2 regions of the Sphingomonas sp. NIBR02145 genome follow, and region 1 is predicted to be linked to the other one. Evidence: riboswitches for the same ligand, from Rfam matches in the RefSeq annotation. Region 1 holds a riboswitch; the other holds the start of a gene.

Evidence for each region. Region 1 has a riboswitch for cobalamin ahead of O3305_RS18270 (TonB-dependent receptor plug domain-containing protein). Riboswitches for the same ligand answer to the same signal wherever they lie in the genome.
Region 2: it holds a riboswitch for cobalamin, as region 1 does, so the genes downstream of both, metE (5-methyltetrahydropteroyltriglutamate--homocysteine S-methyltransferase) here and O3305_RS18270 (TonB-dependent receptor plug domain-containing protein) in region 1, are expected to answer to the same signal.

Annotation. Positions count from the first base shown of each region.
Region 1 is NZ_CP114791.1:4,025,149-4,028,555, reverse strand. It holds gene O3305_RS18280 (BNR-4 repeat-containing protein) at 1-1,275, shown strand, start outside; gene O3305_RS18275 (hypothetical protein) at 1,336-1,605, shown strand; cobalamin riboswitch at 1,665-1,886, shown strand; gene O3305_RS18270 (TonB-dependent receptor plug domain-containing protein) at 2,062-3,407, shown strand, end outside.
Region 2 is NZ_CP114791.1:425,680-429,086, forward strand. It holds gene metE (5-methyltetrahydropteroyltriglutamate--homocysteine S-methyltransferase) at 1-1,663, opposite strand, end outside; cobalamin riboswitch at 1,781-1,981, opposite strand; gene O3305_RS02095 (WG repeat-containing protein) at 2,160-2,681, opposite strand; gene ahcY (adenosylhomocysteinase) at 2,848-3,407, shown strand, end outside.

The DNA of each region.
Region 1 (3,407 bases):
CGCTTGATTGCCAGCACAGCGTTGCTGTGCCCGCTTGCCCTTTTGACGCCCGCCACCGCCCAGGCCCAGGTGGTCGTGGACACGGTACCGGCCGAGACCGATTCCTCCAATGCCGCCGCCTGGTGGCGGCCGATGGTGGTGAAGGGCAACACCACCTATGTCGCGTTCAACGCGCCGGGCGATACCGCCGGCACGCACAAGATCAAGATCGGTGTGAAGACCGGCACCGACGCCTGGACGATCGACTATCTCAAGGACGAGAACGGCAATGTCTGGAGCCATGCCGACGATGTCGGGCATGACCAGCCGACGATCGCGGTGGACGGAGACGGCTATATCCATGTCTGGACCGATCATCATGTCGACGACTGGCGCTATTTCCGATCGAGCGCACCCAATGATCCCACCGGAATGCTGCGCCGCATCGGCGACATGCCGGGCACTGTCGGCGCAACCTATCCAATCGCCGAGGATGCGCCCAATGGCGACATCTTCCTGATCATCCGCAACCATTACAACAATGCCGGCCAGGGCGAGCTCTATCGCTGGGACAATGCCGCGAACAGCTGGTCGAAGATCGGCATCTTCGCGCGCGAGAACACCAACTACGTCTATCCCGACGACCTGAAGATCGACGATGCGGGCAACGTCCATATCGCCTTCGAATGGGCCTATGGCACGCCGCGCTCGCTGCGCCACTACGGCTCCTACCTGAAGTACGATGTCGCCGCCGGCGTATTCCGCACCGCGAACGGCGTCGCGCTCAGTGCCCCGGCCACGCGCACCACCGCCAATGTCCTGTTCCAGGGGCTGGGCACCGGCGAGGTGTGGAACAACTCGAACGACGGCGTCGGCATCCAGGCGGCAGGGCTCACCGTCGATCAATATGCCCGGCCGAGCATAGCCTATCGCTATCGCACCGCCGGCGGCACCAACGCGTACAACTTCGATGTCTACCGCGTGCGCTGGAACGGCGCCTGGGTCGACCGGGTGAAGATCTATACGGCCAACAACGACGTGCCCGCCGCCGTCGAGACCACGCACAACGGCACCCGGGCCCGGGTCTATTTCACCGTGCTGGGCAGCGGCCTGATGGCAGCGGAAAGCCCGACCTGGGCGGTACGCCAGGTCGCACCAGCCCAGAGCGCGGTGACCCGCATCTCGGGCATTCTCAAGTCGACGACCGAGGACGTGATCTACGCCGCGGCACCGACCGAGATCGACGCCAATCGCGGGCGGCTCCACGTCATCAGCATCGGCAACACCCTGCCCTGACCGAACGAACGCTCCGGCGGCGGGTCCCGCCGCCGGAGCGCTTCCGCATGGAGATCGCCCTTGATCCGCAAACACTTGCTCTGGCTGCTGCCGCTGGCGGGCATAGCCGGCCTGATGCTGTTCCTCGCACGCACCGCCGATGCGCCGGCAAAGAGCGGCACCGTGATCGTTTCGCCGACGCCCGACGCCGCGCCGAGCCCGGCGCCCATCCTCACTCCGCTGCCCGTCGCCACCGAGACGCCGAAGCCGAAGACGGTCCTCATTCCCGAGGCTCCAGCGAAGACGGCGGACGGCACGATCGTCACCCGCTGCACCGATCCGGAGTGCTGAGCGGCTTGGCGCGGCGTTCCATTTGCCCTATGCGCCGCGCCGTGGAGGGCACACGCCCTCCACGACAAGATCGCGCCGGTGCCCCGAAAGGGGCTTAAACGGGAATGCGGTGCGGACGGGCCTTCCGTCCAATTCCGCGGCTGTCCCTGCAACTGTAAGCGGCGAGCGCGATGCACTGGCTCCCCAATCGAGGGAGCAGCCACTGGACCATCGGTCCGGGAAGGCCGTGCATCACGCCCTGACCCGCGAGCCAGGAGACCTGCCGGCGCAACGGTCGCTCTTGCTTTGGTCCAGGGGATGGCCAGGGCACGGTATCTCTCCGTCTGAGCGACGAACCAAGCGGCAGGGGCCGCTTCGGTACGTGCGCGACGGCGAACAAGCGCCCGCCTCGCGTCTCGCACCGGCCGTTCGCGGCAGGCCCCCGCCCTCGTTGCACGGGCGCCGGGGGGACTACCCATGTTGAAGACCAGTTTCGTCTCGCTGCTCGCGATCGCCGCCGCCACGCCGGCCTTCGCCCAAGACGCGGACCAGGCCAGCGACCCGCAGGACACGATTGTCGTCACCGCCTCGCGCTCGGGCGAAGGCACCGAACTCAAGGACCTGCCCGCCTCCGCCACGGTGATCACCGCGCAGCAGCTCGACCAGCGCCAGACCCGCATCGTCTCCGACGTGCTGCGCGACGTGCCCGGCGTCTCGGTCAGCCGGATCGGCGCGATCGGCGGCCAGACCCAGATCCGCATCCGCGGCTCGGAGAGCAACCACGTCCTCGTCCTGATCGACGGGATCGAGGCGGCCGATCCCTATTATGGCGAATATGACCTGGGCACGCTGATCGCCGATCCGGCGGCGCGCGTCGAAGTGCTGCGCGGCCAGCAGAGCTCGCTCTACGGATCGGACGCGATCGGCGGCGTAATCAACTACATCACGCTCTCGGGTCGCGAGGCGCCGGGCTACAGCGCGCGCATCGAAGGCGGCTCGTTCGGCACGATCAGCACCGCGACCCGCGCCGCCGGCGCCTCGGGCGACTTCGACTATGCGGTGTCGGGCAGCTGGTACCACACCAGAGGCTATCCCACCGCGCGCGGCGGCAGCCGCGACATCGGCTCCGACAATGTCGGCGCGACCACCAAGCTGAACTGGACTCCAGCCGAGAACTTCAAGCTGAGCGGCGTGCTGCGCTACAGCTATACCGATGCCGAGACCAACGATGCCGATGCCAATCCGGCGAGCCCGAGCTTCGGCTACACGATCGACAGCCCCGGCACCTATTTCACCAACGAAGCGCTTTACGGCCTGCTCAGCGCCGAGCTGACCGCGCTCGACGGGCGCTGGACCAACACGCTCTCCGGTCAGTTCTCGGACACCACGCGCAAGGGCTACAACGCCTTCGGCTTCAACTATGGCGACAAGGGCCAGCGCTACAAGGGATCCTTCGTGTCGAGCTTCCGCTTCGGCACCGACGCGATCAGCCACCGGCTGACCGGTGCGGTCGATTGGGAGCGCGAGCAGTTCCAGAACATCGCGCCGTCGACCGGCTCGCCCTATGACGCGTTCCGCGGCCGCCGCGACACCGACAATCTCGGCCTGGTCGGCCAGTATGAGCTGACCGCGGGCGGCTTCACCGGCGGCGCCTCGATCCGCTACGACGACAATAACCGCTTCGCCGACACTACCACCTGGCGCGTCCAGGCCGGCTATCGCCTGCCGACCGAGACGCGCGTCCACGCCGCTTACGGCACCGGCGTGAAGAACCCCGGCTATTACGAACTCTACGGCTATTCGAGCGGCACCTATATCGGCAA
Region 2 (3,407 bases), 1.4 Mb from region 1:
GCTTGTCCGTCAGCGACTGCGCATAGCGCCACCATTCCACCGTCATCGGCTGGGGCCGCGAGACATCGCCATAGAGGATCGGCGGCCGCACGCAGCGCGAGCCATAGGACTGGACCCAGCCATTTACCGTGAAGGCGAAGCCGGCGAGCTGCTCGCCGAAATACTGGACCATGTCGTTCCGCTCGAACTCGCCGTGGACCAGCATGTCGAGCCCGGCTTCCTCCTGCCAGCGGATCGTCCGCTCGGTCTCCTCGCGCAGGAACCGCTCATACGCCGCGCTGTCGAGATTGCCGCGGTTGTGCTCGGCGCGGGCGTGGCGCACTTCGGCGGTCTGCGGGAAGGAGCCGATCGTGGTGGTCGGGAAGGGCGGCAGGTCGAGCACTTCCGCCTGCACCACGGCGCGCGCGGCATAGGGCGAGGTCCGCTCGCGCATCGCCGCGCTCACCGCCGCCATCCGCGCCGCGACCTTCGGATCGTGGATGCGCGGCGAGACCTTGCGCGCCGCAGCCGCCGCACCCGATGCGGTGAGCTTCGCGGCCACCCAGTCGCGCCCGCCATTGAGCGCATCCTTGAGCGTCGCCAGCTCGTCGATCTTCTGCACGGCAAAGGCGAGCCACTGCTTCACTTCGTCATCGAGCTTCGGCTCCAGCGCCAGGTCCACCGGCACATGAAGCAGCGAGCAGGACGGCGCGATCACCAGGTCGCGCGTCGCCGCGATCGGCTCCAGCCGGTCGAGCAGCCTTTCCAGGTCGGCGCGCCAGATGTTGCGCCCGTCGATCACGCCGAGCGAGAGCAGCAGCCCCTTGGGCGCGGCGACCAGTATCTTGTCGAGCTGGTCCGGCGCGCGGACGAGATCCAGGTGCAGCCCGGCCACCGGCAGGTTCACCGCCAGCGTCAGATTATCCTCCAGCGCGCCGAAATAGGTGGCGAGCATGATCTTCAGGCCCAGACGCGGCAGCTTGGCATAAGCGCGGGTGATCGCGGCGCGCTGCCGCTCGTTGAGGTCGGTGGCAAGGATCGGCTCGTCGATCTGCACCCATTCGGCACCGGCATGCTGAAGCTGGGTCAGCACCGCCGAATAAAGGCCGAGCACTTCGTCGAGATAGTCGAAAGGATCGACGTCGCGGCCCTTGGCCAGGCTCAGCCAGGTGACCGGCCCGAGCAGCACCGGCCGCGTCTCGTAGCCGAGCGCCCTGGCCTCGCGATATTCGTCGACGATTTTGGCGGAGGAGAGGGCGAGCTTCTGCCCGGCGACCAGCTCGGGCACCATGTAATGATAATTGGTGTCGAACCATTTGGTCATTTCCTGCGCAGTGTGGCCATGGCCATGCGTGCAGCCGCCAGTCTCCCCGGTCGTGCCGCGCGCCATCGCGAAATAGGTGCCGAGGTCGGCGGTGCCGGCGGCGACGCCGTAGCGCTCCGGGATCGCGCCCAGCATCAGGCTGGTGTCGAGCACATGATCGTAGAAGGAGAAGTCGTTCGACGGCAGCCAGTCGACTCCGATCGCGGCCTGGCGGGCCCAGGCGGCGGCGCGCAGCCCTGCGGCGGAATCTAGCAGTTCGGCTTCGGTGGACTTGCCGCTCCAGAATTTCTCCAGAGCGAATTTCAGCTCGCGCCGCGGACCGATCCGCGGAAAGCCGAGCGTGGCAACAGTGACGGTCATGGTCTTCATACCCCGATGAAGGGCGGGGGAGACCGGCACGGACACGCACACGCGCCGCGAACGGACGGAAGGCCCGGCCGCGGCAAGCAGGCGGCCAGACCGGGCACCCCGCCGGTGGACGTTATCGCGTCAAAGGCAGGTCTCCTGGCTCACGGGTCAGCGCGGACGATCCGTCTTCCCAGGGTTGCCCCCAGTGACATGCTGGACCGCCGCTCGCCGCTTACAGTTGCGGGGGCAGCGCCGGAATCGCACCGGCTTCCCGTCTTAGCTTCCGCCCGGATTTGGCCCGGCGGAAGAACCTCGACCGCTTAAGCATCCGCCTGTCGGGATGGTTCGTCAAGGGTGATATAAAGAATTCTTTATATGATGGTTTCGGGAGAGCCTCTATTCCGTCATGCTGAACTTGTTTCAGCATCCAACTCTACCCCAGCGATACCGCTCGAGGCGCGTTGGACCCTGAAACAAGTTCAGGGTGACGGAGGATTGGAAGCGGAAATCACCGCTTCCCAGCCAGTTCCCGCCCAAGCCGGTCCACCCGCAGCCACCGCCCGCCGGTGTACCAGTGATGCTCGCCGTCCCCGGTCAGCGTGCATCCGATGCAAACTTCGGCGACACCCTTCTCGAACGGCATCGCCCCGTCGTATCGCCGCGCGATCACCAGGTGCAGCGCGCGGTCGATATAGCCGATCTTGCCGTTCCATTCGGAACGTGCACGCCCGTCGACGAAGGGATCGGCGCCATTGTCCATCGCCATCACCGGCGCGCTGCGACCGTCGCGGGCGACATAATGGAAGCTCTTGCCGACATGGACGGTAGCCAGTCCGTCCCGGTCATGGTCGAGCTTCATCCGATGCGCCGGCGCCAGCCGGATCGTGCCGTCGGCGTCCTGCGCCGCGCAGTCCGGGAAGGTGTCGAGCTCGCCGCCGCGCGGGGCGTAGAAGCAGGGGAGGGGGTAGCGCTGCTGAGCCGGTTCGGAGGGTGCCGCGAGCGTCACGAGCGGAAGGAACAGCCAGTGCATGAGGCGAGGCTATCATGGCGCTGTGCCTCGCACAAAGACCGGCTCGCCGTGACATATAAAGATATCTTTATATCGGGATTGCGCGGCCAGGGCGAAGCCTGTAGGGCGCCCGCATCCGCCGCCGGTGATTCCCGGCGCGTAACCGATTCACATCTGGAGACAGCTCGTGGCTACCGTGCTCGACAAGGACTATGTCATCAAGGACCTCTCGCTTGCCGCCTTTGGCCGCAAGGAAATCGAGATCGCCGAGACCGAAATGCCGGGCCTGATGGCGCTCCGCGCCGAGTTCGGTGCTTCGAAGCCGCTCAAGGGCGCGCGCATCACCGGCTCGCTGCATATGACGATTCAGACCGCCGTGCTGATCGAGACCCTCAAGGAACTCGGCGCCGAGCTGCGCTGGGCGACCTGCAACATCTACTCGACCCAGGACCATGCCGCGGCCGCCATCGCCGAGGCCGGCATCCCCGTCTTCGCCGTCAAGGGCGAGACGCTCGAAGAATATTGGGATTACGTCATCCGCATCTTCGACTGGGGCCAGGACCAGACCTGCAACATGATCCTCGACGACGGTGGCGACGCCACCATGTTCGCGCTGTGGGGCGCGCGCGTCGAGGCGGGTGAGGAACTGTTCACCCCGTCGAACGAAGAGGAAGAGATCTTCGTCGCCACGCTGAAGCGCTTCCTTGCCGAGCGTCCGGGCTACCTGACCAAGACCGTCGCCACGAT